3 regions of the Mycobacterium sp. Soil_C_30 genome follow, and region 3 is predicted to be linked to each of the others. Evidence: predicted binding sites of a transcription regulator. Region 3 holds the regulator's gene; each other region holds the start of a gene.

Region 1 (10,346 bases), on a different contig from region 3:
GCAGGAGGACGCCCTGTGGCTGCGGATCATGGATGTCCCGGCTGCGCTACAGGCGCGCCGGTACCTCGCCGACGTCAGCATGGTCTTGGATGTGGGCGACCGGTTCCGTTCTGACGGCGGACGATTCATGCTCGAGGTGCGCGACGGTGAGGCCAAGTGTGCACCTTCGGATGCGCCGGCAGATCTGCGGCTCGACCTCGATGTGCTCGGCAGTGTCTACTTCGGTGTGCACAGCGTGCTCGACCTGGCGGCGGCCAACCGGATCCGGTGCGGTGACCGTGCACTAGTGGTTCAGATGGACCAGGCGTTCCGCAGCGACGTCCCCGCGGAGCTCGGTTTTCACTTCTGATCCGGCGTGCCCACTTCCGGACGCCGCATCCGCAGGATGTCGTGAAGTTCGCGGCGCGGGGCCTGCGGCAGGTACTCGTCGAGCTCGGGGGCGCGGCCCACCCGGATCAGCACCTGCGGTACCCCGTGACGGTTGACCAGTTCGGCGACCACCGCACGGGCGGCGGCGACTTCGGTCACGTGGGACACCGTGCATGTGGCCAGCCCGGCGGCGGTGCATTCCAGTAGCACCGTGGACAGTGCCTCGCCGCAGGCCACCGCATCGGCGGGGGTGTCGTCGGGGGTCGACAGCACCAGTATCACGGCCTGGTCTTGGTCCGCCCCGCGGTGCGTCGCCGGGTGTCCGGCGGCCGGGAAGTTGCGGTTGGCGGGCACGCGGTCGTTGTCGGCGACACTGTTGAGCAGTGCCGGTGGAATGCCTTGGTCGAGTTCGAATGGCGCTGTCCACCAATCCAACTCGGCCTGGTAGGAGGCGTCGTATCGACGTGTCGCCTCGGTCAGGGCCGATGCTTCGAGCAACTCGGGTAAGAGCGCCGCGGGGAGCACGTCGAGACGGGCGGAATCGTCGTCGATCAGGTGCTGCAGAACCGGCACCAGGACGTTGAGTCCCTCGGGCGCCCGCAAGGGCAGCCGGTCGGTGTGGCGGCGCAGGATGGCGTCGGCCCGGCACCGGGTGGCGGCCGAAACGAACTCGGCAGGCCAGAACTCGATGGTCGCCAGATGCTCGGGCCGGTTCGGGTTCGGGAATCGTTCGACGAAGGTCTGCCATCCCGATGCGGCCGCGGCCACCCGGAGATGATCCAGCGCCGCCCCGCAGCTGATCAGAGCTTCCCGCCCACCACGATCGGTGTGGCGGACGATACGGCTGCGATCGAGCCAGAGCTGCAGGCCCGTGCCGTCGATCACCCACTGCCAGGGCTGACTGTTGTGCAGGGACGGCGCGCGCCCGGCCAGCTCGACGACCTTCTTGATCAGGTCGATGTTGGCCACTGTGTCATCGGTCTTGACTGTGTCACTCATTTTCACCACCACCGCTCCCACTGTCCGTCGCGGGCAGGGGACGCCGAAAGGCCACAAAGTCCCGGGCATCGAGGACTTCGGGCACTGGTTGCGCCGTGCGTTGCAGCCCGACACTCGAGGACATGACCGCCGACCGGATGATCATCGAAGCGGTGATGCCCCGCTACGACGCGGTGCTGACCGAACACTGTGTGGTGGAAGCCGACCCGCGGTGCGTGCTTCAAGTGGCTCGCGAGCTGGACCTGTTGACGGTGCGGACCCCGATTCTGCTGGCGGCGATGTGGTTGCGCGGGCTGCCGGCGAGGTTGGTCGGCGCAGCGCCGCCGGTGCCCACGTCGCTGGTGATCGCGGACGGCGGGTTGCCAGGGTGGCTGGTACTGGGCAGCGACGAGCGCGAGATCGCGTTCGGTGCGGTGGGCCGGTTCTGGACCCCGGTGATCGAGTGGCGTCAGGTGACGGTCGACGAGTTCACCCGCTTCGCCGAGCCGGGGTGGGGCAAGATCGCGGCCAATCTCTCGGTGCGGCCGTACGGACACCGGACGCTGTTGAGCTACGAGTGCCGCACCGTCACCACCGACGCGGCCGTACGTCGCCGGTTCCTGCTGTACTGGCACCTGGTCCGGCCGTTCGTCGGACATGTTCTGCGGGCGACGCTGGCGACTGTCAAAGCCCACGCCGAGACCATTCGGCCAGGATGCGATGGGCAGGTTGAGATGAGCCCCGAGCCTGCGCTGATTCGGGGTGAAACGGAGGGCGACGTCACCGACTGAGCATCGTGAATCCGGTGTTGGGGTGCGTTCCTCGAACGGTGCCGCTCGAACAATTGTTCGATAGACTGCTGCGGTGGACAAGTTCCTCGGGCCGCCCAGCTGGGGCGAGATGGAGCGGGTGCTCAACAGCAAGCCGCGCCGCGCCGGCATGCCGTTCAAAGAGCCCACCGGTGACGGCGGGGACAGTCCGGCATGGTCGCGCAAGCGGGAGGCGTACGAGCCCACCGGAGAGCAGCGGGTCCGGTCCCGGATGCCCTATGCCGAATTGCACACCCATTCGGCCTACAGTTTCCTCGATGGGGCCAGTACCCCGGAAGAACTTGTCGAGGAGGCTGCGCGGCTGGACCTGCGTGCCATCGCGCTGACCGACCATGACGGTCTCTACGGCGTGGTGCGATTTGCCGAAGCCGCGCGCGAACTCGACATGCAGACGGTCTTCGGCGCGGAGCTGTCGCTGGGCAACGGTGCCCGTACCGAGGTCCCGGATCCGCCGGGTCCGCATCTGTTGGTGCTGGCGCGTGGACCGGAGGGTTACCGGCGGTTGTCGCGGCAGATCTCGACTGCGCACCTGGCCGGCGGCGAGAAGGGGAAACCCCGGTATGACTACGACACGCTGACCGAGGCGGCCGGCGGGCACTGGCACATCCTCACCGGATGCCGCAAAGGCCATGTCCGGCAAGCGCTGTCGGACGGCGGCCCGGAGGCCGCGGCGGGCGCACTCGCGGACCTGGTGGACCGGTTCGGTGCGGACCGGGTGAGCATCGAGCTGACCCACCACGGCCACCCGCTCGACGACGAACGCAATGCCGTCCTGGCTGCGTTGGCGCCGCGGTTCGGGGTGGGGCTGATCGCCACCACCGGTGCGCACTTCGCCGCACCGGACCGTGGCCGGCTGGCCATGGCCATGGGCGCCATCCGGGCGCGGCAGTCTCTCGACGAAGGGGCAGGTTGGCTCGCCCCGCTCGGTGGCGCACACCTGCGCTCGGGTGACGAGATGGCCCGGCTGTTCGCTCAGCGGCCCGAGATCATCACCGCCGCAGCTGAACTGGGGGAGCAGTGCGCTTTCGGTCTGCAGCTCATCGCTCCGCAACTGCCGCCCTTCGACGTACCGGACGGCCATACCGAAGACAGTTATCTGCGGGAGCTGACCATGGCGGGTGCCATGCGGCGCTACGGGCCACGCGATGCCGCACCCCAGGCGTACGCACAGATCGAGCGGGAACTCGACATCATCTCCAGACTGAACTTCCCGGGCTACTTCCTGGTGGTGCACGACATCACCCAGTTCTGCCGCAACAGCAAGATCCTGTGCCAGGGCCGGGGTTCGGCGGCCAACTCCGCGGTCTGTTATGCGTTGGGTGTCACCGCCATCGATCCCATCGCCAACGACCTGCTCTTCGAGCGGTTCCTCTCACCCGCGCGGGACGGGCCACCCGATATCGACATCGACATCGAATCCGACCTGCGGGAGGAGGCCATCCAGTACGTCTACAACAAATACGGCCGTGACTACGCCGCACAGGTGGCCAACGTCATCACCTACCGTGGCCGCAGCGCCGTCCGCGACATGGCCCGCGCGCTGGGCTTTTCCCAAGGCCAGCAGGACGCATGGAGCAAGCAGATCGGCCAGTGGGGAAACCTGGCCGAATCCGAGCACGTTGCCGGTGTTCCCGAACCGGTGATCGACCTCGCCATGCAGATCAAGAACCTGCCTCGGCACATGGGCATCCACTCCGGCGGCATGGTGATCTGCGACCGGCCCATCGCCGATGTATGCCCGGTGGAATGGGCGCGGATGGAAAACCGCAGTGTGCTGCAGTGGGACAAAGATGATTGTGCGGCAATAGGTTTGGTGAAATTCGACATGCTGGGCCTGGGAATGCTCTCGGCTCTGCACTACGCCATCGACCTGGTGGCCGAACACAAAGGCCTCGAGGTGGACCTGGCCAAGCTCGATCTCTCGGAGGCGGCCGTCTACGAGATGCTGCAGAAAGCCGACTCGGTGGGGGTGTTCCAGGTGGAGTCGCGGGCGCAGATGGCCACCCTGCCGCGACTGAAACCGCGGGTGTTCTACGACCTGGTGGTGGAGGTGGCGCTGATTCGGCCCGGGCCGATCCAGGGCAACTCGGTGCATCCCTACATCAGCAGACGCAACGGTGTGGAACCCGTTGTCTACGATCACCCGTCGATGGAACCGGCGCTGCGGAAAACCCTGGGAGTGCCGCTGTTCCAGGAACAGTTGATGCAATTGGCGGTCGACTGCGCGGGTTTCACCGCCGCCGAGGCCGACCAGCTGCGCCGGGCCATGGGTTCCAAACGGTCCACCGAGAAGATGCGGCGACTGCGTGGCCGGTTCTACGACGGTCTGCGTGAGCAACACGGCATCACCGGGCCGTTGGCCGACCGGATCTACGAGAAACTGGAGGCATTCGCCAATTTCGGTTTCCCGGAGAGTCATTCGCTGTCGTTCGCGTCGTTGGTGTTCTATTCCTCGTGGTTCAAGCTGCACCACCCGGCGGCGTTCTGTGCGGCCCTGCTACGGGCTCAGCCCATGGGCTTCTACTCACCGCAGACGCTGGTGGCCGACGCGCGCAGGCACGGAGTGCTGGTGCACGGCCCGGATGTCAATGCCAGCCTGGCGCACGCCACGCTGGAGAACGCGGGTCTGGAGGTACGGCTGGGGCTGGGCGCGGTCCGGAACATCGGAGACGATCTGGCGCAGCGCATCGTCGACAACCGAGATGCCCACGGTCCCTTTGCTTCTCTGCTGGATCTCACCGGCCGGGTGCAGCTGTCGGTCCCACAGACAGAGGCGCTGGCCACCGCGGGCGCACTGGGTTGTTTCGGGATCACCCGGCGCGAAGGGCTGTGGGCGGCCGGGGCCGCGGCCGCGGAGCGTCCGGACCGGTTGCCGGGGGTGGGCTCGTCGTCGCACGTGCCCACCCTGCCCGGCATGAGTGATGTGGAGCTGGCGGCCTCCGATGTCTGGGCCACCGGCGTTTCACCCGACAGTTATCCCACCCAGTTCCTGCGCGACGACCTCGATGCCATGGGGGTGATCCCCGCTGCCGAGTTGCTGGGGGTACGCGACGGCACCCGGGTGCTGGTGGCCGGGGCGGTGACGCACCGCCAGCGTCCCGCCACCGCGCAGGGCGTGACGTTCATGAACCTCGAGGACGAGACCGGGATGGTGAACGTGGTGTGCTCGGTCGGGTTGTGGAGCAAACATCGCAAACTGGCGCAGACGGCGCCGGCGCTGATGGTGCGCGGCATCGTCCAGAATGCCTCGGGCGCGGTCACGGTGGTGGCGGACCGCATGGAGAAGTTGTCGATGCGGGTCGGGTCGAAGTCCCGGGACTTCCGCTGAGTGCACCGACCGGACAACTGCCCGCCCGCCCTGAGGACATCGGCGCGTTGCTCCGGGAACACCTCAGTAGGCGTCCACCGCGACGACGGCGTCGGCGAACTCCCGCGGCGCTTCCTGGGGCACGTTGTGCCCGATTCCGTCGAGCACCCGGTGCGAATAGGCGCCGCCGGTGAACATGGTGCGGTAGGCGGCGCCGTCTTTGTTCGGACCGTCGAAGTCGCTACCGATGGTGATCGTCGGCACCGAGATCTTGGGGTTCGTCGCCAACTGGTCGTCGAGCGCTGCGTATCGCGGGTCGCCGGGCGCCAGGCTCAGGCGCCAACGGTAGTTGTGGATCACGATCTGGACGTGATCGGGATTGTCGAAGGCGGTGGCACTTCGGTTGTAGGTGGCGTCGTCGAACTGCCATGCGGGTGAGGCTTCCTGCCAGATGAGCTTGTTGAATGCGTGGGTGTTGGCGCGGTAACCGTCTTCGCCGCGTGGTGTCGCGAAGTAGTACTGGTACCACCAGCCGTGTTCAGCTTCCGGTGTCAACGGTCGCTGGTTTGCGGCGAGGTTGACGATCAGATATCCACTCACCGATACCAGCGCCTTGCAGCGCTGTGGCCAGACCGCGGCCACGATGTCGGCAGTTCTTGCGCCCCAGTCGAATCCCCCGACAATGGCGCGCTCGATGTGCAACGCGTCCAGGAAGTCGACGGCATCCTGGGCCAGGGCGGCCTGCTGGCCCGTTCGGTTGGCGTTGTTCGCGCGAAATCGTGTGGTCCCGAATCCGCGCAAATAGGGCACCAACACCCGATAACCCTGCGCGGCCAGCAGCGGGGCCACGTCGACGTAGCTGTGGATGTCGTAGGGCCAGCCATGCAGCAGCAACACCACCGGCCCGTCCGGCGGCCCGGCTTCGGCGTAACCAACGGTCAGCTCGCCGGCGTCGACGCTCTTGAGCGGGGCGAATGAGGCCGGGGCGGCGTGTGCGGACGCACTGCTGAGAATCGAGGTGGCGGCAACAGTGAGGCCGAGTCCTTGGGCGAAAGCGCGACGAGTGAGCACAGGTTCATCGTGGTGAGGCCCCACTGGACTTGCAAGTCCAATGTGTCGACCTGCCCGGCGCTCTCCAGCAGCAGCTGGTCAGCGCGGGTCACACAGAGTGGACTTGTGAGTCCAATTTTTCTGTCGCACAGTGGTCGTGGTCAGCCGCGGACAGTGACGAACGCAGTGTGAACATGAACCCCGACGCTGACCGTAACCAGCTGTGGATTCGGTGTGTTTCAGAGATGGAGTGACGACGATGGCGCTTGACCAGTACTACCTGCTTGGCCGGTCCGGCTTACGCGTGAGCCGACTGGCGTTGGGAACGATGAACTTCGGGACCAGTGGTTACCAAGCCTCTTACGGGAAGACGATCGACGAATCACGCCCGATCCTGCATCAGTACCTCGACGCGGGCGGCAACTTCCTCGACACCGCGGACTTCTACACCGCCGGTGAGAGTGAGACCATCCTCGGGGAGCTCCTCGCCGAGGCCGGGGTGCGTGACCGGGTGGTGCTCACCACCAAATTCACCAACGGCATGTTCCCCGGGGACCCGAACGGAGGCGGCAACGGCCGCAAACACATGGTGCGAGCCGTGGAGGCATCATTGCGCCGGTTGCGCACCGACTACATCGATGTGTACCTCCTGCACTCCTGGGACCGGCTGACCCCGGTCGAGGAGGTGATGCAGACCTTCGATCATCTGGTGCGCTCAGGCAAGATTCGCTACGCCGGTGTCTCGGACACTCCGGCGTGGTATGCCGCCCAGGCGCAGACTTTCGCCGTGGCCAACAACCTCACGCCGTTGATCAATCTGCAGTTGCCGTACTCGCTGATCGAGCGGGTGATCGAGACCGAGCATGTCCCCATGGGGCAGAGCCTCGGCATGGGAATCACGGCGTGGAGTCCGCTGGGGCAGGGTTTCCTCAGCGGTAAGTACCACGCGGGGGATCGGGGTGTGGGCGGAAGCGGCCGGCTCAGTGTCACGGGCGCCTCGGCACTCGATCTGACCGACCGAGACTGGCAGCTGCTCACTCCACTGGCAGAGGTCGCCGACAAGCTCGGGGTGTCGATGGCGCAGGTCGCGATCAACTGGGTGGGGACCCAACCCGGCATCGCGGCGGCCATCGTCGGCGCCAGCAGTGCCCAGCAACTCGCCGGCACCATGGCCGCGCTGGATTTCGAGCTGCCTGCCGACCTGCGGGTCACCCTCGATCAGGCGAGCGCTGTACCGCCGCAATCGGTCTACAAGATGTTCACCCCGCAATACCAGCAGCTGATCATCAGCCCCGGGGTCAAGGTCGGCGACAAGCCCGGCGGCTACTGCGGCGACGTGCGTAACTGGGTGTGAGGTATCAGGACGGCATTCGCGTCCCGAACGTCCGCATGCTCATCGAGCACACGGTGGCCGGGAATCAGCGTAAGGTCGTGAGTATCGAGCAGCTCGGTTATGAGCGAATATGCTCGACTACAAAGGATGTCCGATGGCTTCGCTCACAACTTCTCGCAGTCCCTACGAAATTCGCCTCCAGCTCGTCACGGACACCATCAGCGCGCACTCCAAGCTGGACAACGCCGAAGCAGGCAAACTCGCCGAACACGTCCTGGCCACACTGAACTCGATTCCCGAAAAGGTGCGCTGAGCGCAGCCCCGCTGGGCTCCGCTTCTTCGGCGGCGCTTGGAGTCCGTGTGTCCGTCCGACTGCTCCCCACCGGGGTGGCCGCGCTATGAGCCGATATCAGCGGCTCATCTGGAGGTTTGACCATGACAGTCACCGTGACGCTCGCTGACGGCGGCATCGACAAATACATGCGATTCGGCGACAGATACATCGAGCACAAGGACGGCACGTTGGACGTGACGCGTGGCGGCGTGAAAGACGCATACCGCTACGAGTCGGGACAGTGGACCCATGTCGACGGCGATCGCAGTACATCGAAGAGGAACGGGTTCTGGCGCTGATCCCTCGCCGGACTCGCCGCCGGTGACCGCTGGGATGTGTTGCAGGCCAAGCGGTTTCGCTGCTCGGCGCGCAGAGAGATGGAGCGTATGAACCGATTGACCGGCCTTGACGGTTTCGCCTTGCACGGCGAAACATCCGTGATGTCCACCCACGTGACGGCTGTGTTGTTCTGCGACCCGACGGCGCGCGGCGAATTGACTGCAGGAGCGATCCACAAGCTGCTGGCCGAACGTACCGCGGCGATGCCGGAATTTCGTCAGCGCCTGCTCACCAAACTCTTCGGCTTGGGTCAGCCGTCATGGGTCGAGGACCCCGCGTTCGACGTCCAGAAGCATCTGCACCGCGTGCGGCTGGCCGAGCCCGGCACCATGCAGGAGCTGACCACTCTGATCGGCGAGCTGCACGCGCAGCCGCTGGACCGCAATCGTCCGCTGTGGGATGCCTGGGTGGTACAGGGTCTGTCCGATGGCAGGCTCGTGGTGCTGATCAAGTTCTCCCACGCGATGGCCGATGGGGTGGGCGCGGTGACGTCGGTGCTGCCCGCACTGATGTCCGGTGACCCGGATGCCGAGTTCGTCTCGGCGACACAGCAAGACGGCGCCGAGATGCCCGACGCTGCCGCCAGGGCGTGGGACGTGATCGATGAAATCGCGGCCAATACCGCTGTCGGCGTTCGGATCGCCGCCAGGTTGGGTCCCGTCGCGGTCAGATCGGTGGTCGAAACCGCGCGCGGATCGGTCCACCGGCTACTCGCAGGCGGCCCACAGCGAGGCGATGGTCCGGTGCCGGAGAAGGACGAGAGCTCACCGCGAACCCTGTTGAATGCCCCGCTCACCGCACGGCGCAGCGTCGCGTTCGCCGCGGTGTCGATGGAGGATCTGCGCGTCATCACCACGACGTTCGAGGTCACCGTCAACGATGTTCTGTTGACCGCGACGACATCGGCGGTGCGTCGGTGGTTGGAAATCCATGACACGGTGCCCAGCCGTCCGCTGCGCACCATGATGCCCATCTCGACACGTGGGGTCGACTGCGACGCGTCCAACAGCTGGTCCCCGGTCGTCGTCAAACTGCCGGTCGATCTGGCTGATCCGGCGCAGCAGCTGGCCAGCGTGCACGACGCCACAGCCAAGATCAAGAACGGACGACGGGCGGCGCCTCCGGTCAACCTCGCCGACGTCATCGACGTCGTTCCCCCTCTGGTCATCGGTATGGCCATGGGTGTCTACACCGGCCTCAAACTGTCGCGCTTCCACTCTCCGGTGGCTCATGCCATCACCTCCAACGTTCCCGGCCCCCGTCAGGAAATCTATTGCGCCGGAGCGCATGTCGTGGGTATCCACGCTCTGGCGCCGCTGCTCGAAGGGGCCAATCTCAACGTCACCGCCGTCTCCTACGGCGGCACATTGGCCGTGGGTGTCGTCGCTTGCCCCGACAACATCGACGATGTCGCATCGCTCGCGCGCGGCATCGAAGATGTGGTGGGCGAACTGAAAATCGAGGCCGACGAACGGGCCGGCCGGAATACCGGCGTCGTCCGCTCCAGCATCCGGTAAGCCTCAGGGCAGCCTGGTCACCTGCTGGACGTGCTCGGCGAGCATGCGGTACATCCGCCGAGTGGCGGCGACGGCCTCGGGATCGTCGCTCATGATGTTGTAACCGTGATCCACCCCGGCCACCTCGTGGTAGGCCACCAGCGCACCGGCCGCAGCCAATTTGTCTGCGTAGGAGGCGGCTTCGCCGCGTAGTCGGTCGAACTCCGCGGTGACCACCACGGCGGGAGCGATACCGTGCAGATCGTCACCGTTGGTGCCCCATGCCGGCGAGGCCAGCCGGTCGCGCCGT
Region 2 (10,346 bases), on a different contig from region 3:
ATATCGGCTGGGCCGCAGCGCTGCTCGGTTGGAGGCAGCACTGTCCACGCCGAGCATCTTCGGCCGGGTGGCCATCGCACAGACGATGCGGGACATCGCCCCGGATCTGATGGACGTGCTCGGTGGTGTTTCGGTGCTGCCGGTGGGTGCCGAGGGAGCCACCGATGGAGGCAGTGCTGAGTACGTGTACCGGTTCGCGCCGCTGGCGGGGATCTACGGTGGCACCCTCGAGGTGTTCCGGAACATGATCGCCCAGCACGTGCTGGGACTGGGCAAGCCGAATTACGGTGCTACGCCGAAAGTCGGCGTCGGCGCGCGTCCGTGACGATCAGCCACACGCCCGATGCGAGGAAGTAGAACGCGCCGAACGCGGCGTACGGGGCGAGATCGGCGACGCTCGGCATATCGGGTCCGGCAGCCTTGCCGAGGAACATGGTGCCCGCGAACGCGGACTGGGCGCCGCTGAGAATCATCAGCCATTGTGCGCCATGGCTTTTCCATCGACGCACTGCGGTCGCCAGTTGTAACAGGCCGGACAGCGCCGCCCACACACCGAAGACGGCGAGCACCGCATTCATGCTCATGGTGAGCGCGACGGCCACGGCGGCGGTGGTGATGACACTGACTGCGGCGTTGAAACTCTGGGTGGGATTGCGGCGTAACCCGCCGTTCTTGACGGCGTCCAGTACATTGGCCGCGGCGTCCCAGGCGGGATAGACGAGCAACAGCGCGCCCGCGACGACCGGTGCCTGTCCCATGACGAGCAGTGCCGCACCCACCCATACCACCGAAACGGTGCCGCGCAGAAGGTAATAGGTCTTGAGCCACTGGTTGTTCGTTTGATCTGCCATGTTCTTCTCCTTGGTTCAGCGGGGGGTGAGTAGTCGGTCGATCGCAGGCCGGGTGATGGCTGCGAAAGTGTTCGGATCGCCGTAGGCGCGGGCCGACAGCATGGCGCCGTGGACGGTAGCCATCAAGGTCTCGGCTTCGGAGTGGGCGTCGTTGGCGAGTATGAAGCTGCCCTGCTCGGCGCCGCGGTTCAGAACTGCTTCCAGCCATCCGGACAGGGTGCGGAAATAGGCTCGGAGTTCCAGCGAAATATCCTCGGGCAGAACAGAAATCTGTGTGGCCAAGAGGGCGCACACGCAATAGCTGCTCTCTGCTTCGCCGATGCAGGATTCCCAGTAGCCGGTGTAGGCGCGCAGCTGATCGGCCGGGTCCGAGACATTGTGTTCGATCGCGGCGAAGCCTTCCTCGGCCTCACGTCGGTACTGCCGAACGAGGGTCAGTACCAAGTCGGCTTTGGTGGGGAAGTGGTGGTGGATGCTTGCCTTGCGAATACCCACGACGTCGGCGATGGTCGCGAAACTGAAGCCGTGGTAGCCGCCGGCGATGATCGAGGTCTGCGCGCAGCGGACGATGGCATCTGCGGTGGTGGGTTCGGCCATGAAACGTAGCCTACCTTCTAGTAGGTAGGGAGTCGAATTGAGATCACTGCCGCCGAGGTATCGGGAATGCGCCGGTTCGAACCGGGCGCAATTCCCCTGTGTCGCTTCGGTATCAGTAGTCACACGGCGTGCCGTTTTGTCGGTGCGTCGAACTAGTGTTCGAAGCATGAGTTCATCCGCCATCGCCGACAAGGAGGCGATGCTGGCTGCCCAGGCGCAGATCGAAGCCTTGACCGCGCAGATGAACTCGTTGTCGATCGATGCGTTCACTCCGCTGGAGTTGTTGGCGCTGATGCAGCGCCGCGAAACCGTCACCTGGGCGCAGCCGGCCCTGGATCACAAGGTGTATCAACGGCTGAGGTCGGAATGCGCGCCGAAACAGTGGGGGGCGAGCAGCTTCAACAAGGTGCTGGCCGCCCGGTTGCGGATCAGTGAGGCCGAGGCCGCCCGCCGCCTCACGTCGGCCTCACTTTTGGGTCCGCGGACCGCGCTGACCGGGGAACCGTTGGAGCCGGCGTTGCCGAACATCGCCGCCGCCCAGGCCCACGGCCTGATCGGTCCGGAGCATGTGGCGAAGGTCAAGGCGTTCTTCAAGAAACTCCCGGCATCGGTGGACTTCTCGGCCCGTGAAGCCGCCGAAGCCGACCTGGCCCGCCACGCCTCGACCCTGGATGTCGACGGCTTCACCGAAGTCGCCGACCGACTGAAATACCTCCTCAACCAAGACGGCGAATTCTCCGATGTCGATCGTCAGGCCGGCCGGTACTTCTCTATCGGCAAGCAGGACGCCGACGGTAACGTTCCGGTGCACGGCAGGCTGACCCCGGAATGCGCGGCCACCCTGCACGCAGCGCAGGCGAAACTGGCGGCCCCGGGTATGTGCAACCCGGCCGATGAGGCCCCGCAGGTGGACGGGGAACCGGATCCGGAGCGCGCCCGCACTGATGCCCGCACTCAAGGGCAACGCAATCATGATGCGTTGCTGGCGATGGGTCGGGCGTTGTTGGCCTCCGGTGAGCTCGGCCAGCACAACGGGCTGCCCGTCACCGTCATCGTCAAAGCGACTCTGACCGACCTGGAGAAAGGGGTGGGCCACGGCCTGACTGCCGACGGGACGTTGATCCCGATGCCCGAGGTCATCCGGATGGCTTCTCACGCGTTTCATTACCTGGCGTTGTTCGACGGCAAAGGGGTGCCGTTGCACCTGGGTCGGGCCCGCAGGACCGCTTCCCGGGGGCAGCGGATCATGCTGCTGGCCCAACACGGTGGCTGCACCATGCCCGGATGCACCGCCTGCGGATACCGCTGCCAGGTCCATCACGCCACCAAAGACTGGAAAGACGGCGGCCAGACCAACATCGAAGACCTCACCCTGGCGTGTGGGCCGGACAACCGGATGGTGGAAACCACCGGCTGGACCACCCGAAACCGACCCGAGGACGGCATCACCGAGTGGATTCCGCCCCCGGAACTGGACTGCGGCCAAACCCGCGTCAATGTCTATCACCACCCCGACCGGATCCTCGCCCCCGACGATCCGTGAGTGAGGCGGGCGGCGTGGACAGCCGGCGGACCGAGTGGTTCACCGGCTTGAAGTGCGCGCGTGAATGGGGGGGGGGCGACTAGGTGCTCAGGATGGTCGCGCCAGCGGTACCGGGCGCGCCGTACAACTGGGCGAATCCGACTCGGGGTGACCCGGGTACCTGACGATCCCCGGCCTCGCCACGCAATTGCCGCACCAGCTCGTGGATCTGGCGTAAGCCGGAGGCGCCGATCGGTTCGCCGTTGGCAATGAGTCCGCCATCGGTGTTGATGGGCAGGGCCCCGCCGATCTCGGTGGCGCCGTCGGCCAGCAGCTTCTCCTGATCGCCGTCCGCGCAGAAGCCGGCCTCGGCCATGTGGATGATCTCGGCGCCGGCGTCGGTGTCCTGCAGCTGGACCACGTCGACATCCTCGGGGCCGATCCCGGCGCGTTCGAACGCGGCGCGGGCGGCATACACCGTCGGCGAGACGTCCTCGTCGACCGGAGCGAACGTCGTATTGACCTCGTAGGCACCGTAGCGACGGGTGCGCACCTCCACCGCACGCAGGTACACCGGCTTGTCGGTATAACGATGCGCAATCGCCGCATTGCACATCACCACGGCGGCCGCGCCCTCATCGGGTGCGCAGAACATGTACTGCGTCAGCGGGTAATTCAGCATCGCCGAACCCAGGATGGCGTCCTCGCTGATCGGCTTGCGGCGGAACGCGTTCGGATTCAGGGCGCCGTTGCGGAAGTTCTTCGCGGCCACGCGGGCGAGTGTGCGTTGCGAGATGTTGTGCTGGTGCAGGTACCGGTTGGCCTTCATGCCGAAGAACTGCGTGGTGAGGTACTGCCCGTTCTCGGCGTACCAGGACGGCATCCCCACCAGGGCGGGATCTTCGGTGAACGCACCGCGCGGATGTTTGTCCAAGCCGATGGCAATACCGATGTCGTAGTCGCCCAACCGGATTCCGTCGGCGCATGCCTTGGCGGCGCTGGCGGCGGTGGCGCAGGCGTTGAACACATTGGTGAACGGAATGCCGGAGAGGCCCACCATGCCGACGATCGCATCCGGGTTGGCCACCGTCCAGCTGCCTCCGGCGGCTGCCTGAACATCGCTCCAGGACACGCCTGCGTCGGCGACAGCGGCGCGGATGGCGTCCACGCCCATCTGCATGGCGGATTTGCCCTCGAAGCGGCCAAAGGGATGCAGCCCGACACCGATGATCGCAACGTCATTCATGCGCCAACTGTAACGCTTACGGTAGGCGGTTCCAATGCGCAGCGATGCCTCCACATTGTGGAGTGCTTGACGGCACCCAGGACACCGGCCTATGGTCTAGCTCACATCCACAATATGGATATGGAGACCACATTATGGAAATCGCGGGAGCCCAGAGTGCGTACCGGGTCCTCGACGTCCTGACGGAAGTGTCGCTCAATCCAGGCGCCACCGCGGGCGAAGTTGCAAAAGCCACGAATCTGACAGCCCCGACCGCGCACCGGTTGCTGCGGGTGCTGTGCGATCGCGGCTTCGCGATTCAGAACGACGCGGGCAAGTATGTCCCGGGCCCGCAGATGCGGGTGCTGGTCGGAGACCGCGTGGACCGCGCGACGCTGGAGGAGATCGGCCGGCCGCTGCTGGCGCAGCTGCGGGACAAGTCCACCGAGACGGTGTTCCTCGCGGTCCGGGAAGGGCTACAGCTGACCTACCTCGTGGTGATGACCTCCTCGCATTCCGTGCAGATGTATGGCGAGGTGGGACAGCAGATTCCCCTGCATGCGACCAGCCAGGGCAAGGTGATCCTGGCGTTCCTGCCGCCCGGTGTCGGAGAGCGCATCATCGACCAGTTGGAGCTGGCGCGCTACACCCCGTCCACCATCACGACCGCGGTGGAACTGCACGAGGCGATGTACGAGATCCGGCGCGACGGCTACGCCCTCAACTTGGAGGAACGCGAACTCGGCGTGCGCTCCATCGCGGCCCCGGTGCTGGACCCGTCCGGCAATGTGGTGGCCTCGGTGTGCGTCGGCGGCCCCATCTTCCGGTTCTCCGAAGAAGACCTCCGTGGCAAGTTCGCCGACCTGGTGTGTGAGACCGCGGAAGCGATCAGCGCCGAACTCCTGCGGAGGTTCAAGCCGATCGAAGAAACAGAAGAGCGGTCGGCTCAGTGAGTATCGAGACGGTCAAGACGTTCCACAATATGGAGCTCGGCGCCAGCGCTGAGCACACCGCGATCATCGACGCCGGCACCATCCGGGCGTACGCGCAGATCTGCGGTGACCACAATCCGATCCACGAAGACGCCGAGTACGCCGCCAACACCCGGTTCGAGCGTCCCGTCGCCCACGGCATGCTCGTCGCCGGTTACGTCCAGACCGCCCTCACCGAACTCGTCGCGCCCGGCGGGGTGTCCACCAGTTACCAGTTCGACCTCCTGGCACCCGCCTTCGAAGGTGCCTCCGTCACCGCGCAGGCAGTGTGCGCGCATCTCGATCCCGTGACCCATCGGGCCACCTTCACCATCACAGTTGTCGACGACACCACTCGGAAGCAGTTGATCAGCGGGTCCGCAGTCGTCGCGTTTCCCAAAGGAGAGAAATGAAGATCCGCAAGATCCTGCCTGCAGTCGTCTGCGCCGCTTCGGTGGTCGCCATGACGGCGTGCAGTTCGAGTGTCAACAACAACGCCGACCCGTCCGACACGGCCGCGCCGGCAACCAACGTCGAGATCGACGACGGCGGGTGCGCCGAGAACCACGACCAGATCGCACAATTACAGGCAGATCTCAGCAAGAACCTCTACGGCATTGCAGCGGCCGAATCGGGCAAGGATGAGCGCACCAACCCCAACCCCATCCCTGAAGGCGACCCCATCAAGATCACCTTCTCGGTCGAAGGCCTGAGCCACCCCTTCCTGGTGAAGCAGAAGCAGCTGGCCGAGGAAGCCGCGACCAAGCTGGGCGCGGAGATCAACGTCATCAGCGCCAACGACGATGTGAACCAGCAGTTCAACGACATCCAAACCGCGATCGCTCAGGGCACCGACGCGCTGATGATGATGCCGGCCACGACCCAGGGTCTCGACGCGGTGCTCAAACAGGCTGAGGCCGCGCAGATCCCGTACTTCTTCTCCCAGAAGGGCATGCTCGGCGTCGACCCGGTGTCGCAGGTGTTGGCGCCCTACTCCAACGAGGGACAGCAGCTCGGTGAGTGGGTGGTGGAGCACTACAAGGGGCAGGAAGACGTCAACGTCGCGATCATCTCCGGCATCCCCGGCGACCAGTCCAGCGATGCCCGGGTGAACTCCTTCCTGTTGCCGCTGCTGCGGTCCTGCAACTTCAACATCGTGGCCAACCAGCCGGGCAACTACCGCCGCGGCGACTCCGAGAAGGCCGCACAGAACATGCTCGCCGCCAACACGAACGTCGACCTGCTGTTCGGCGCCAACGACGAAGCCGCACTCGGTGGCATCGCGGCGCTGAATTCCAGTGGGCGCCAGGGCGTCGACGTGGTGGGCCTGGACGGCCAGACCGACATGTTCGCCGCCATCCAGTCCGGCCAGGCATTGGCCACGGTGATCCACAAGCCCACCGCGGGCATCGTCGTCGAAGAGATCGTCGACTACCTGCGTGGTAACCCGGTGCCCGCATACCGCGTCCTCGACGAGGACCTGGTGACCAAGGAAACCATCGAGTCCGGCGCCCAGCCGGCATTCTGACAACGGAGCAGTCATGACCACAACCTCGGCACCACTGCGTCCTCCAGGCCCGCCCGAGACAAAGGAGCCCAAGGGCAAGGGGTTCGGCGGACCCAGCCTGCGCCAGCTCGCCCAACTCGGGCCGGTGGTCGCACTGGTACTGCTGGCCGCGGTCTTCGCCGTCAGCGCGCCCAACTTCACCAGTAGCGCCAACCTCACCAATGTCCTTCAGCAGGTGTCGATCACGGCCATCGCCGCGGTCGGGGCCACGGTGGTGATCCTGGTTGCCGGTATCGACCTGTCGGTCGGTTCGGTGGTGGCCCTCACCGGCAGCATCGCGGCGCTGTATCTGCAGCACGCGATCCTGTCGACGGGAGCGTCGGCGGTGGTGGCGGTACTGCTCAGCCTGGTGGTCGGCACGGCGTGCGGGTTCCTCAACGGGGTCCTGATCACGCTGTGCCGGGTACCTGCGTTCATCGCGACGCTGGCGACCCTGACGGCCCTGCGGGGTATCGCCCTGCTGGTCACCAACAGCTACCCGATCTCGATCAACAACAGCGCCTTCACCCAGATCGGCGTCGGCAAGGTGGGCCCGGTGCCGATCCCGGTGATCATCATGGCGGTGACGTTCGCCGTGGGGTACGTGATCCTGCACCGGCTCAAGATCGGGCGCCGGATCTACGCCGTCGGCGGCAACCGGGAAGCGGCTCGGCTGTCCGGGATCCGGGTATCCCGAGTGCTGTTGTTCGCCTTCACTTTTGCCGGGCTGTGCGCCGGTGTCGCCTCGGTGATCCTGACCGCCAAGCTCTCGTCGGGGCAGCCGGCCGGGGCGGTGGGCTTCGAACTCGACGTCATCGCCGCGGTGGTGGTCGGCGGTACCAGCCTGTTCGGTGGTCGCGGGCGGTTGGCGGGCACCTTCCTCGGAGCGCTGGTGATCGCTGTCCTGGGCAACGGCCTGACACTGATGAACGTCCCGTTCTACTGGCAGCAGATCGTCACCGGTGCGGTGGTGGTGGCCGCGGTGGTGCTGGACCGGGTGACCCGCGGTGGGGAGCCGGGCGAATGAGTTCCCCAGCAGGCACGGTAGCTCCTGTGCGCACCGGGCTGGTGCAGGCGTCCGGCATCTCCAAGCACTACGCGGGTGTCGCGGCGCTCGAAGACGTATCAGTCACGTTGGAGCCGGGCAAGATTCACGCGCTGGTCGGCGAGAACGGTGCAGGCAAGTCCACGCTGTCGAAGATCCTGGCCGGGTTCGAGACGGCGGATGCCGGCACCGTCACCCTCGACGGACAGCCGATCAACCCCAAGAATCCCACCCAGGCCGCAGCGCTCGGTATCGGGATCGTGCACCAGGAACTCTCGGTCATCGGCTCGATCTCGGTGGCGGAGAACGTGCTCGTCAATGCCGAACCGTCACGGTGGGGTGTGATCGACCGGCGCGCCCTGGCGCACCAGGCCAAGGCGCATCTGCAGAGGGTCGGCCTGGACATCGACCCCCGCAGGCAGGCCGGCGAGCTGTCCATCGCCGAGCAGCAGCTCATCGAGATCGCGAGGATCCTGGCGCAGAATGTCCGGGTGGTGTTCTTCGATGAACCCACATCGTCGCTGCCACACGATGATTCGGTACGGCTGCTGGGGTTGTTGCGGGAACTGCGCGACGATGGTGCCGCGGTGGTGTTGATCAGCCACGACCTGCCGGAGGTGCTGGAGTATGCCGATACCGTGAGCGTGCTGCGCGACGGGCGACACATCATCACCGCGCCCGCCGCCGAGTTCACCGAGGACTCGCTGATCAGGCACATGATCGGGCGCAACCTCGAGTCGGTGTATCACGGGCACGACGAGACGGCGGACAAGCACGCCCCCGTACTGACCGTGCGTGACATCAGTGCTCCCGGCGTGGTCTCGGCGTCGCTGCACGTCAGCCCGGGGGAGATCCTCGGTATCGGCGGCCTGGTCGGCAGCGGCCGCACCGAGGTGCTGGCCGCGATCTTCGGAGCCAGCAAGATCGCCGGCGGAACGATGAGTCTCGACGGGAAGCCGTACCGCCCGGCGCACCCCCGTAACGCGCTGGACGCCGGTATCGCGCTGGTGCCCGAAGACCGCAAGAACCAGGGCCTGCACCTCGGACTGCCCATCAGCACCAACATCGAGCTGGCCAGCCTGGCCGCGATGAGTACCGGCCCCTGGTTGCGACGCCGCAAGGGCGCCAAGATCGTCGACCGGTTCTTCAAGGAACTGCGGATCAAGGCCGCGAGCACCTCGATGCCCGTCGGATCACTGTCCGGCGGCAACCAGCAGAAGGTGGCGCTGGCCAAGGTGCTGGCCACCCAACCCCGGGTCCTGCTGCTCGACGAACCCACCCGCGGGATCGATGTCGGCGCCAAAGCCGAAGTGCACCGGCTGATCCGGAGCCTGGCCGACGAAGGTCTGGCGATCATCATGGTGTCGTCGGTGCTGCCCGAGCTGCTGGGCGCCTCCGACCGGATCGTCGTGATGCGCGCCGGGCGGACCGTCGGTGAGATCAGCCGTGCCGACGCGTCGGAGGAAGCCGTCATGAAGCTCGCGTTCCAGGGAGCGGTGTCCGATGACTGACAAGGTAGCGGTGCTCACCGGCGCCGACGGCGGGCTGGGCCGTGCCGTCGCGCAACGGCTGGCCAAAGACGGTTTCACCCTGGTACTGGGGTATCACCCGGGCAGTGCCGCGCCCTCGATCAGCGACGCGCTGACGGTGCCGGCCGACGTCACCTCCGAAAGTGATGTGGCGCAACTCATTTCCACGGCGGTTGCCGAATACGGCCGCATCGACGCCCTGGTGACGCTGGCGGGCGTGATGGAACAGAAGTTTCTGCCCGACCTGGATCTGGCGACCTGGAACCAGACACTGGCGGTCAACCTCACCGGCACGTTCCTGTGTGTCAAGGCCGCGGCGGGCGAACTGACCAAGACCGGGGGCACCGTCGTCACCATCGGCAGCCAGATCGGCTACGTGGGCGGTATCAACTGCGCCGCCTACACGGCCTCCAAAGCCGGGGTGGGTGGACTGACCCGGGCGCTGGCCCGCGAGCTCGGCCCCGCGGTACGGGTGAATTGTGTTGCGCCGGGACCGATCGAGACCCCGATGACCGCGGCACACGCGACGCCCGAGTGGGTGGAACAGAAAACGAGATCGCTGGTCATGGGTCGATTCGGGACACCGGACGAGGTGGCCACGGCGGTCGCCTGGCTGGTGGGTGACGAAGCGAGCTTCGTCACCGGGCAGACCATCAACGTCAATGGGGGAGGAGCGATGCCATGAGGATCAGTCAGACGATCACACCCGAATTCCTGTCCGCGCGGGACGCCATCGAACGGATCCCCGATCGGGCGCGACTGCTGGTCGAGGCCTCCGGCGGCGGAGTCATCGAACCATCGGGATTGCTGAACGCGTTGGCCGACCGCTACCGCCGCACCGGCGGCCCCGGCCAACTGTCGGCGTACTTCTGCAGCGGGGTCGGCGACCGCAACGGCTCCGGCATGGACGTGCTGGCCCTGCCGGGCCTGCTGCGCAGTGCCATCGCTGGACACTGGGCCATGACACCCACCCTGTCGAAGATGGCCCACGACGGTGACATCGAGGCCTACAACCTGCCACAAGGTGTGCTCGCCCAGCTGTTGCGCGAAAGCGCGGCCA
Region 3 (10,346 bases):
AGCGCCGCGACAAACCGGACCCGTCCACCTACATCGGTTCCGGCAAGGCCCAGGAACTGCGCGAGGTCGTCATCGCGACCGGCGCCGACACCGTGATCTGCGACGGTGAACTCTCACCCGCCCAGCTCAACGCGCTGGAAAAGGCCGTCAAGGTCAAGGTCATCGACCGCACCGCGCTGATCCTCGACATCTTCGCCCAGCACGCCACCAGCCGCGAAGGCAAGGCGCAGGTGTCGCTGGCGCAAATGGAATACATGCTGCCGCGGCTGCGCGGCTGGGGTGAGTCGATGTCCCGGCAGGCCGGTGGCCGCGCCGGTGGCGCGGGCGGCGGCGTGGGTACCCGTGGTCCCGGTGAAACCAAGATCGAGACCGACCGTCGTCGCATCCGGGAACGGATGTCGAAGCTGCGCCGCGAGATTCGCGATATGAAGAAGATCCGCGACACCCAGCGCAGCACGCGGGTCCGCAGTGACGTCCCGCAACTGGCGATAGTCGGCTACACCAACGCGGGCAAGTCCAGCCTGCTCAACGCCCTGACCGGGGCCGGTGTGCTGGTGGAGAACGCGTTGTTCGCCACCCTCGAGCCCACCACCCGGCGCGGCCAGTTCGACGACGGCAGGCCGTTCGTGCTCACCGATACCGTCGGCTTTGTCCGGCACCTGCCCACCCAGCTGGTCGAGGCGTTCCAGTCCACACTGGAGGAAGTGCTCGGCGCCAGTCTGCTGGTACACGTCGTCGACGGCTCCGATGCCAACCCGCTGGCCCAGATCAGTGCCGTACGTCAGGTGATCAACGAGGTGGTCGCCGATCGCAACGGCACCCGGCCACCGGAGTTGTTGGTGGTCAACAAGATCGATGCCGCAGGTGATCTGGCGCTGGCCCAGCTGCGGCGGGCGCTGCCCGAGGCGGTGTTCGTTTCGGCGCGCACCGGTGAGGGGCTGGACCGGCTGCGTCAGCGGATGAGTGAACTGGTGGAACCCACCGACGTCGCCGTCGACGTGACCATCCCGTACGACCGGGGTGATCTGGTGGCCAAGGTGCACAGCGACGGCCGGGTGGACAACGCCGAACACACCGAATCCGGCACCAGGATCAAGGGTTTCGTTCCCGCGGGACTGGCGGCCGGGCTCCGGGACTTCGCCACCCGCTAACGCCGCACCAGCGGCGGCGGCTGGTGTGCCCGCACCGGCGGCAGCGCATCGGTGAACTTCTCCACCTGCACCAGCACATGCGCGCCGGTGCATCCACGGGCCAGCGACGACGTGCCGCGGTCATCGGTGAGCACATTGGGATTCCCGTGCACGCACATGGTGTCGGGGTCGTGGGGGTCCTCGGGGTCGTACCAGGCCCCGGTGGGCAGATGCACCACCGCGGTGCGCACCGCGTCGTCGATGACGACGCCGGCCAGGCAGCTGCCACGGTCGTTGTAGACGCGGACGACGTCGCCGTTGCTCAACCCCCGGGCGGCGGCATCCACCGGATTCATCCGAATCGGTTCGCGCCCCTGGACTTTGGACATCTGACTGGTGCGTCCGGTGTCGAGCTGGCTGTGCAGCCTGGTGGCGGGCTGATTGGCGATCAGGTGCAACGGGTAGGTGGCCGCTCGTTCGCCACCCAGCCACTCCCGCGGGCGGTACCAGCGGGGGTGGCCCTTGCAGTCGTCGTATCCGAATTCGTCGATGGTGGCCGAGAAGATCTCGATGCGCCCGCTGGGAGTGCCCAGCCTGTGGGCATCAGGGTCGGCGCGGAAGTCCGCCAGCAGGGTGAGTCCCTCTTCGACGGGCAACCGCAGCGAACCCGCCGCCCAGAAGTCCTCGAAGCTCGGCACCGCGAAATCCAGGCCGGCCGCCCACTGCTGGTACAGGTGTGTCAACCACTGACCTTCGGTGCGGCCCTCGGTGAACTCCGCCCCGAAGCCGAGCTTGTCGGCCAGTGCGGCGAAGGTGTCATAGTCGTTGCGGGACTTAGCATATGGCTCGGCAAGTGCCGGCATGGCCATCAGCACCGGGTCGTTGCGGGAACCGGAGAAATCATTGCGCTCGTAGGCGGTGGTCGACGGCACCACAATGTCAGCGTGTTTGGCCATCGCCGTCCAGTACGGCTCATGCACCACCACGGTGTCCATCCGTGCCAACCCGCGACGCAACCGCGCCAGGTTCTGGTGGTGATGGAACGGGTTGCCGCCGGCCCAGTACACACACCGGATGTCGGGATAGGTCAACCGCAGCCCGTTGTAGTCGAACTGTTCACCGGGATGCAGCAGCATATCGCTGACCGCGGCGACCGGGATGAACGTGCGAACCGGGTTGAGGCCCTGGGGGAGCACGGGCAGTCGGCACCGCAGCGGCGCGAGCCCCGGTTCGTTCATTGAGCCGTAGCCGTGGCCGAAACCTCCACCGGGAAGGCCTATCTGGCCCAGCATCGCGGCCAGCGTCAGCCCCATCCACGGCGCCTGTTCGCCGTGTTCGATGCGCTGCAGTGACCAGCTGACCGTGACGATGGACCGGCAGGCGGCCATGCGTCGGGCCAACTGCCGCAAGGCGTCTGCGGGCAGTTCGCAGAGTTCGGACGCCCATTCGGGTGACTTGGGCACCCCGTCGTCGAGGCCGAGCAGATACCGCTCGAACCTGTCGTACCCGACGCAGTACGTGGCCAGGAAGTCACGGTCGGCCAGCGCTTCGGTGGCCAGGACGTAGGCGAGTGCGAGCATGATGGCGACGTCGGTTCCCGGCACCGCGGGCAGCCACTCGTAGTCGCCGTCCACGTCGTCGCGCAACGGGGAGATCGACACGATCCGACCCCCACGGTCACGGAACCGGGCCAGGGCGTCCCGGGCCGGATGTGCCGTCGTCCCACCGTGATTCACGGCGGTGTTCTTCATGGCGATGCCCCCGAAGCACACCAGCAGATCCGTGTGCTCGGCGATCACGTCCCACTGCGTGGAGCGTTTGAAGAGATCGTCGTGGGTGCCGACGACGCGGGGCATGATCACCCCGGTGGCGCCCAGGCTGTACGAGTGCCGGGAGAAGGTGTAGCCGCCGAGCAGTTTCAAGAAGCGGTGCACCTGACTCTGTGCATGGTGGAAGCGGCCCGCGCTGGCCCATCCGTAGGACCCGCCGTAGATCGCCTCGTTGCCGAAGGTGTCGACCACGCGACGCAGTTCGGTGGCCAGCAGTTCGGTGAGTTCGTCCCACGACACCACGATGAACTCGTCGGCCCCGCGCTGCGCCGACGGGCCGGGTCCGTTCTCGAGCCACCCGCGGCGCACCGCGGGTTCGGCCACCCGGGCGCGGTGGCGCAGCGAACCCGCCAGATTGCCCAGTAGGGGCGAGGGGTTCACGTCGGTGGCCAGCGGTTGTACCGAGCTGATGTCGCCGTCGCGGACCTGGGCGTGAAAGGCGCCCCAATGCGTCAGGCTGGCCGGCGCAGATGCCATGGCGGGCAGTTTACGGGGAACTCGCGGCACGGATTTGCCGACCAACCACCCGGTTGGTATATCGTCGTCGGCAAGACGTGTTGTCAAACCCCGAACCCGGCTCCGGAGGTCCATCATGGGTAGTGCCGTCAAGTACCAGCGCACGTTGTTCGAGCCCGAACACGAACTGTTCCGCGAGTCCTACCGCACCTTCCTCGAGCGCCACGTCGCACCGCACCACGAGGAGTGGGAAAAGAACAAGATCGTCGACCGCAACGTGTGGGTCGAAGCCGGTAAGCAGGGCTTCCTGGGCATGGCGGTGCCCGAGGAGTACGGCGGCGGCGGTATCGACGACTTCCGCTACAACACCGTGATCACCGAGGAGACCACCGCCGGCCGCTACAGCGGTATCGGCTTCGGCCTGCACAACGACGTGGTGGCGCCCTATCTGCTGCGGCTGGCCACCGACGAACAGAAGCAGCGTTGGTTCCCGGGCTTCTGCAGCGGCGAGCTGATCACCGCCATCGCCATGACCGAACCCGGCACGGGCAGCGACCTGCAGGGCATCAAGACCCGCGCGGTCAAGCAGGATGACGGCAGCTGGGTGCTCAACGGCTCGAAGACGTTCATCACCAACGGAATCCACGCCGACCTGGTGATCGTCGTCGCCCAGACCGACCCGGACAAGGGCGCACAGGGCTTCTCGTTGCTGGTGGTCGAACGCGGCATGGAGGGCTTCGAGCGCGGGCGCCACCTCGACAAGATCGGGTTGGACGCCCAGGACACCGCTGAGCTGTCGTTCACCGATGTCAAGGTGCCCGCGGAGAACCTGCTCGGCGACGAGGGCATGGGCTTCATCTATCTCATGCAGAACCTGCCGCAGGAACGGCTCAACATCGCCATCATGGCCGCCGCCGCCATGGAAGCCGTTCTCGAGGAAACCATTCAATACACCAAGGAACGCAAGGCTTTCGGCAAGCCGATCGGCAGCTTCCAGAACAGCCGCTTCGTGTTGGCCGAACTCGCCACCGAAGCCACCGCTGTGCGGATCATGGTCGACGAGTTCCTGCGGCTGCATCTCGACGAAAAGCTCACCGCAGACCAGGCGGCAATGGCCAAGTGGTACACCACCGAAGCCCAGGTGCGGCTGGTCGACCGGTGTTTGCAATTGCACGGTGGTTATGGATACATGCGCGAATACACCGTCGCGCGCGCATTTCTCGATGCACGCGTGCAGACCATCTATGGCGGCACCACCGAGATCATGAAAGAGATCGTCGGCCGCAGCCTGGGGGTCTAGCAGCGTTCCATACCCGACATATTGCGCGCAAAACGCGTCGGGCCTGCACGTCAATTCGGTACCGGGTGGGTATTGTCGTCAAAATGACGGCGATATGGCCATATCGTGCTCGGCTATTGTCCGAGAGTTGACGGTGACGAATTTCGGACGACGAGATCGGCGTATGCAGGCCGGTAAACCGCGGGGAGTGGGCATGACGACGCAGCGAAACCCATTGCGATGGGCGGTCGGAATTCTGGCGGTGTGCGCGGCATTTGCGTTCGCAACGCCATTCGTTCCGGTCGCTCACGCCGACCCGCAAGGCGACGCCGCCGTAGCGATCGATCAGGCGTGGACCGGCTCCGGTGGCGACACCTCGCCGCTCGGCCCGAAGGTCGGCGGCATCTACCCGGCCGGCGCAGGCTTCGGCCAGGACTTCGTGAACGGCGCCATGTTCTTCTCGCCCGAGACCGGCGCGCGGTCGGTCTTCGGCGCCATCCTCGACAAGTACCGCTCCCTCGGCGGCCCGGCCGACAGCGGCCTCGGATTCCCCACCATCGACGAGGGGCCCGGGCGGGCTCCGGAAAGCCGTAACGTCACCTTCAGCGCACCCGAAGGTGCGGTCATCTTCTGGACGCCTGCCACGGGCGCGTGGCTGGTGCGCGGCGTGATCAACGCGGCCTGGGACCGGGTGGGCGGATCGTCGGGTCCGCTGGGTGTCCCGGTGGAGGACGAAACCTACAGCGGCGAGACCATTTCGCAGCGGTTCAGCGGTGGGCAGCTGACCTACGACACCGCCGCCAAGACCTTCACCACCACGCCGCCCGAGTTGGCCGGGCAGCTCGGGGACCTGGCGCTGCCCGACGACGCCGCATCGTCGATCGACCTCGCCTGGCGGGTGGCCGGCGGAGCTGGCGGCCAGCTCGGCGCCAAACAAGGCGACCCGTACCCCGTCGGCGACGGCACCGGCCAGGACTTCGCGGGCGGCAAGATCTTCTTCTCGCCGGACACGGGCGCGCACGTCGTCAGCGGCACCATTCTGGAGAAGTACGAGGCCGCGGGTGGGCCTACCGGCGAACTCGGTTTCCCGACCGCCAACGAGGCCGACGGCGACGTGCCCGGCAGCCGGATCAGCACCTTCGGCGCCGAGGGTGACCCGGTGATCGTGTGGACTGCCGAACACGGCGCCGTGATCGTGCGCGGGCCGATGAAGGCGGCGTGGGACGAGCTCGGCGGTAGCGGCGGTGATCTCGGCGTCCCGATCGCCGACCAGACCGGCGACGGCACCATCACGCAGAACTTCAGCGGCGGGCAGGTCACGTACAACAGCAGCACCAACAGCTTCAGTACGCAGCCGCCGGAGCTCGCCGAACGGCTGGCTGGACTCGATCTCCCCCAGCAGGCCAGCCCCACCTCGGCGCCTGCCGCTGCGCCCGCGGCTCAGGGTGATGACAGCGGCACCGAGGGATCGGGTTCGAAGAGCTGGTACCTGTGGGTGCTCATCCCGCTGGCGATCCTGCTTCTGGCCTCGTTGGCGGCGTTCGCGGTGATGCGACAGCGCCGCAACGCCGGCCCAGGCGCCGGCGGCGGTTTCCGTCCGGGTGGTGCGCCGGGGAACCACGACGTCTTCGATGAGGCCTCGCATGGGGGGCGCGACGAGGACGAACACGCCAGATGGGAATCCGCGGGCGCAGGACAGAGCAGTGGGCCGTCGAAGTTCGGCGATGCCGAGCCCGACGACACCGACTACCTGGCCGCGCAGCCGCCGTGGGCCAAACGTGAGCCCGGCGCCCAGCCGTGGAGCGAGCCGGCCGTACCGACCGCGGGGTTGGCGGCTGCCGCTACCGGCCCCGATCTGTTCACCCATCACGGTGCGCACGAGGCCGAGGACTTCACCGCCGATGTTGAGGAGCAGGACCCCGACGCCGTTGACACCGCGCCCACGCCGGTACAGACGGAATCCGGGGAGCCGTCCGGCCGCCACGCCGCGGCGGGCGCGGAGGAGTCCCGGCCACCGTGGCTGACTGACCAAGATGCTCACGTGCCGGGGCCCGGCTCCCTGTTCGCCCCGGTATACGGTGCGGCGCCGCCGCCGGCGCAGGAAGAACCGGCCGCGCCGTCGTCTGATGTCGATGAACCGGGCTACGCGGCGCCCGTCGGCGCGACCTTCGAGGATGGGGACGGCGGCCTGTCACCGTCTCCGTACGCCGAGCCCGGGTATGGGCAACCGGATGCTTCGTTGTCCGGCGAAACGCCGAGCGAGTACGGACGGCCGGAGTACGCACAGCCGGAGTACACGCCGTCGGAGTACGCACAGCCGGAGTACACGCCGTCGCCCTTCGAGCGACCCGATGACGAACGGCCGACAGACGGCCCGTCACCGACCGCCTCGTCGGCGCCTCCGGCGATCCATCTTCCGCTGGATGACCCCGATGAAGCGCCGGAGGGTTACCCCATCAAGGGAAGTATGCGCACGGGGACCTACCACTCGCCCGGCTCTGCTTCCTACGATGTGACGGTCGCTGAAATCTGGTTCGCCTCAGAGGATTTGGCCGAATCCAACGGATTCACCAAAGCGGAGTGAGCTCACCCGCCCCCGCGGGATGGGTCAGCTCACCCCGTCCGGGTCAGATCTTCCGGATGACGGTGACAACCTTGCCGAGGATCGCGGCGTCGTTGCCCGGGATCGGGTCGAACGCGGGATTGTGCGGCATCAGCCAGACCTGACCGCTGGTGCGCTTGAAGGTCTTGACCGTGGCTTCGCCGTCGATCATCGCGGCCACGATATCGCCGTTGTCGGCCACGGCCTGCTGCCGCACCACCACCCAGTCCCCGTCGCAGATGGCCGCGTCGATCATCGATTCGCCGACCACCTTGAGCAGGAACAGCGATCCCTCGCCCACGAGTTCGCGGGGTAGCGGGAAGACGTCCTCGACGGCCTGTTCGGCCAGGATCGGACCGCCGGCAGCGATTCGGCCGAGCACCGGGACGAAGGTGGGTTCCGGCAACGCGTCCGAACCCGCGACGTCGGTGAGCACTGCCGGCGCGGCGTCGTCGGCACCCCGGACATCGACGGCTCGCGGCCGGTTCGGGTCACGGCGCAGATAGCCCTTGCGCTCGAGAGTGCGGAGTTGGTGGGCGACCGACGAGGTGGACGTCAGGCCCACGGCATCGCCGATCTCACGGATGCTCGGCGGATAGCCCCTGCTGGTCACCGAGGCGCGGATCACCTCGAGGATGGTGCGCTGCCGTTCGGTCAGCGATGGATCGGGGGAGTTGTCACGCGGTCTACCTGTGCCGCCTTGCGCGTCTGAACCTGTGCCAGTGCTGTCACCCATGGCCCTGAATGTAATCGCAGCGACCGACAGAATCAAACATGTGTTCGAGGCGTGTCGCGGAACCGGGTGCCCGTCGCTGTGCGCGGCCTGGTGCCCGGCGGCCGATTTCACGAAGTGGGGCTGGAGTGACCCCTGGGGCGGAAGTTTTTGTCGGTGGGTCGTTCTATGGTTCGGCTACAAATCGATCACATGTTCGGTTGGCACTATCTTATCGAACATGTGATCGACTAGATTCGAACACAGGAGCGAACGATGGCACAGCTCAACCGGGCTCGGTACCGGATCTCTGCAGGACACCATTTTCTCGGGTCGGAAGGAACGGACATGACACTCATCGACACTCTGCCTCCGCGCCACGCGCAGCCGCGTCCCGTGGACGGCGCGCCGCGGCCGGTACGTCGGCGCACCGACGCCGGACAGGTGAGGCGCAGGCCGATGGAGGTGCGTCCGGCCGGTGCGCCGGTCCGCCGGCGCGGTACGGGTGTGCCGGTCTCGCGGGCGCCGCATCGTCGTCGCCGGAGCATCACGCCGGTCACCACGGTCGGGCTGGCGCTGCTGGCGGCGCTGATCACCGTGTGGCTCGGCGCTGTCGCCCAGTTCGGTGAGGCCATCCAGGGCGCCACGGCCCCGACTCCGAGCAAACTGGCCGTCGTGCAGGTGCAGAGCGGGGAAACGCTGCAGACCGTCGCGGCCCGGGTCGCTCCCGGCGTGCCGATCGGCGACACGGTGCAGCAGATTCGCGAGCTCAACCAGCTCGAGAGTGTGGCCTTGACGGCCGGTCAGACGCTCATCGCGCCCGTGGGCTGAGTCCGTGTCGGACCACGACGAATCCAGGTGGTGCACAACCGTGATGGCGATGGGAATGCGCAGGACTGCGCCCAGAGCGATGGCGGTGGCTCAGCTCGGCGCGGCGCAGGTACTCTCTGAAGCGGGAGTAACACGTGTCCAGTGCGGCGAAGGAGCGGTGATGCACTGTCCTTTCTGCCGGCATCCGGATTCTCGTGTGGTCGATTCCCGCGAAGCCGATGAAGGCCAAGCCATTCGACGTCGGCGGTCATGCCCGGAATGTGGCCGGCGGTTCACCACGGTCGAGACCGCAGTGCTCGCAGTGGTCAAGCGGAGCGGCGTCACCGAACCGTTCTCTCGCGAGAAGGTGATGCGCGGCGTGCGACGGGCGTGCCAAGGCCGTCAAGTAGACGAGGACGCACTGCACCATCTCGCCCAACAGGTGGAGGACACCATTCGTGCGGCGGGTTCACCAGAGGTGCCGAGCAATGAGGTCGGCTTGGCGATTCTGGGACCGCTTCGCGAGCTCGACGAGGTTGCCTATCTGCGATTCGCGTCGGTGTACCGCTCGTTCTCTTCGGCCGAGGACTTCGAACAGGAGATCCGCGCGCTGCGCGAGCACCGACGGGTGACGGCCACCAGTTGAAACAGGAGTCCGAGGCTGCGAGGTAGTCGAAGGGTTCCGGGCTCGCAGGCGGTCACGCCAACTCGACGTTGGTGACGCCATCGCTGACCACCCGGCCGGCGACATGAACCCATCCGTCCGGACTCCACCGCGTGCGGATCTGTGACCCTTGTCCTTGCGTGATCGCCAGGTCGCGACTGAGGTACTCGGTGATCCGCACTGCCGCCGCGCCGGTGGCCTCGTCCTCAGGGACTCCGAGATTGGCGGCAAACATTCGTGAGCGCAGTGCACCGGCGTCGCGGTCGAGCCAGGTCCACAGATAATGCTGAATGTCGTCGGAGTAATCGCTGGGATCGGCGGCGGCCAGCTCCTCGAGTGAGGGGAGTTCGCGAATCGCGAACTCCGGTGCCCATTCCGCGCGGGCGCTGATCGATGTCAGCTCATCGTCACCGTCGAGGCCGTAACCGACCTGGACGATCCCCGCGGGAACCTGCAGAGTGTGCACCGGTGTGCCTTGGTCCTTCAACCACCACGAGGCGCCGACGGTGGGATGGCCTGCGAACGGCAATTCGGTTGCCGGAGTGAAGATCCTGGCGTGCGCCGTACTGCTCCCGGGTGCCGGCAGGTCAATGAAAACAGTTTCGCTGTAACCCAATTGCGTGGCCAGCCGTTGGCGGTCTCGAGGCGCGACGGCGGTGGCGTCGACCACACCCAGGGGATTTCCGAACTTGCCGGCCGAATCGGTGAACACCCGTAGCACTGTGACATCGATACCCATGGGTCGACTCTACTTGCCGTTTGGCGCCGTTCGGCGATCCCGTGAATCAGGTCGCGCTGCGCTCGTCGGTGCCCATCGCATCGAGCACCGCGACCTTGGTGTCGACGGTGCCCGACATCGCCCGC

The links. The regulator LexA, encoded in region 3, represses DNA repair genes until DNA is damaged. The targets are predictions, from matches to a motif close to CGAACANNTGTTCG.
Region 1: a site for LexA is predicted at 2,185-2,198, ahead of AC3A6P_RS09490 (error-prone DNA polymerase). Genes of this name have one in related genera too.
Region 2: a site for LexA is predicted at 1,597-1,610, ahead of AC3A6P_RS23865 (HNH endonuclease signature motif containing protein). Genes of this name have one in related genera too.

What each region holds. Positions count from the first base shown of each region.
Region 1 covers NZ_JBDGJH010000004.1:264,618-274,963, forward strand. The annotation lists gene AC3A6P_RS09475 (enhanced intracellular survival protein Eis) at 1-349, shown strand, start outside; gene AC3A6P_RS09480 (Acg family FMN-binding oxidoreductase) at 340-1,368, opposite strand; gene AC3A6P_RS09485 (hypothetical protein) at 1,491-2,138, shown strand; gene AC3A6P_RS09490 (error-prone DNA polymerase) at 2,248-5,505, shown strand; gene AC3A6P_RS09495 (alpha/beta fold hydrolase) at 5,569-6,498, opposite strand; gene AC3A6P_RS09500 (aldo/keto reductase) at 6,794-7,888, shown strand; gene AC3A6P_RS09505 (DUF6307 family protein) at 7,998-8,180, shown strand; gene AC3A6P_RS09510 (hypothetical protein) at 8,303-8,500, shown strand; gene AC3A6P_RS09515 (wax ester/triacylglycerol synthase family O-acyltransferase) at 8,588-10,057, shown strand; gene AC3A6P_RS09520 (alpha/beta hydrolase fold domain-containing protein) at 10,061-10,346, opposite strand, start outside.
Region 2 covers NZ_JBDGJH010000014.1:141,437-151,782, forward strand. The annotation lists gene AC3A6P_RS23850 (acyl-CoA dehydrogenase family protein) at 1-325, shown strand, start outside; gene AC3A6P_RS23855 (DUF308 domain-containing protein) at 291-851, opposite strand; gene AC3A6P_RS23860 (TetR/AcrR family transcriptional regulator) at 867-1,448, opposite strand; gene AC3A6P_RS23865 (HNH endonuclease signature motif containing protein) at 1,615-2,991, shown strand; gene AC3A6P_RS23870 (thiolase family protein) at 3,071-4,216, opposite strand; gene AC3A6P_RS23875 (IclR family transcriptional regulator) at 4,351-5,148, shown strand; gene AC3A6P_RS23880 (MaoC/PaaZ C-terminal domain-containing protein) at 5,145-5,579, shown strand; gene AC3A6P_RS23885 (substrate-binding domain-containing protein) at 5,576-6,694, shown strand; gene AC3A6P_RS23890 (ABC transporter permease) at 6,708-7,739, shown strand; gene AC3A6P_RS23895 (sugar ABC transporter ATP-binding protein) at 7,736-9,268, shown strand; gene AC3A6P_RS23900 (SDR family NAD(P)-dependent oxidoreductase) at 9,261-9,971, shown strand; gene AC3A6P_RS23905 (acyl CoA:acetate/3-ketoacid CoA transferase) at 9,968-10,346, shown strand, end outside.
Region 3 covers NZ_JBDGJH010000007.1:166,147-176,492, forward strand. The annotation lists gene hflX (GTPase HflX) at 1-1,151, shown strand, start outside; gene AC3A6P_RS15575 (molybdopterin guanine dinucleotide-containing S/N-oxide reductase) at 1,148-3,436, opposite strand; gene AC3A6P_RS15580 (acyl-CoA dehydrogenase family protein) at 3,552-4,715, shown strand; gene AC3A6P_RS15585 (LGFP repeat-containing protein) at 4,909-7,278, shown strand; gene lexA (transcriptional repressor LexA) at 7,322-8,032, opposite strand; gene AC3A6P_RS15595 (LysM peptidoglycan-binding domain-containing protein) at 8,357-8,839, shown strand; gene nrdR (transcriptional regulator NrdR) at 9,000-9,464, shown strand; gene AC3A6P_RS15605 (PhzF family phenazine biosynthesis protein) at 9,517-10,221, opposite strand; gene AC3A6P_RS15610 (alpha/beta fold hydrolase) at 10,268-10,346, opposite strand, start outside.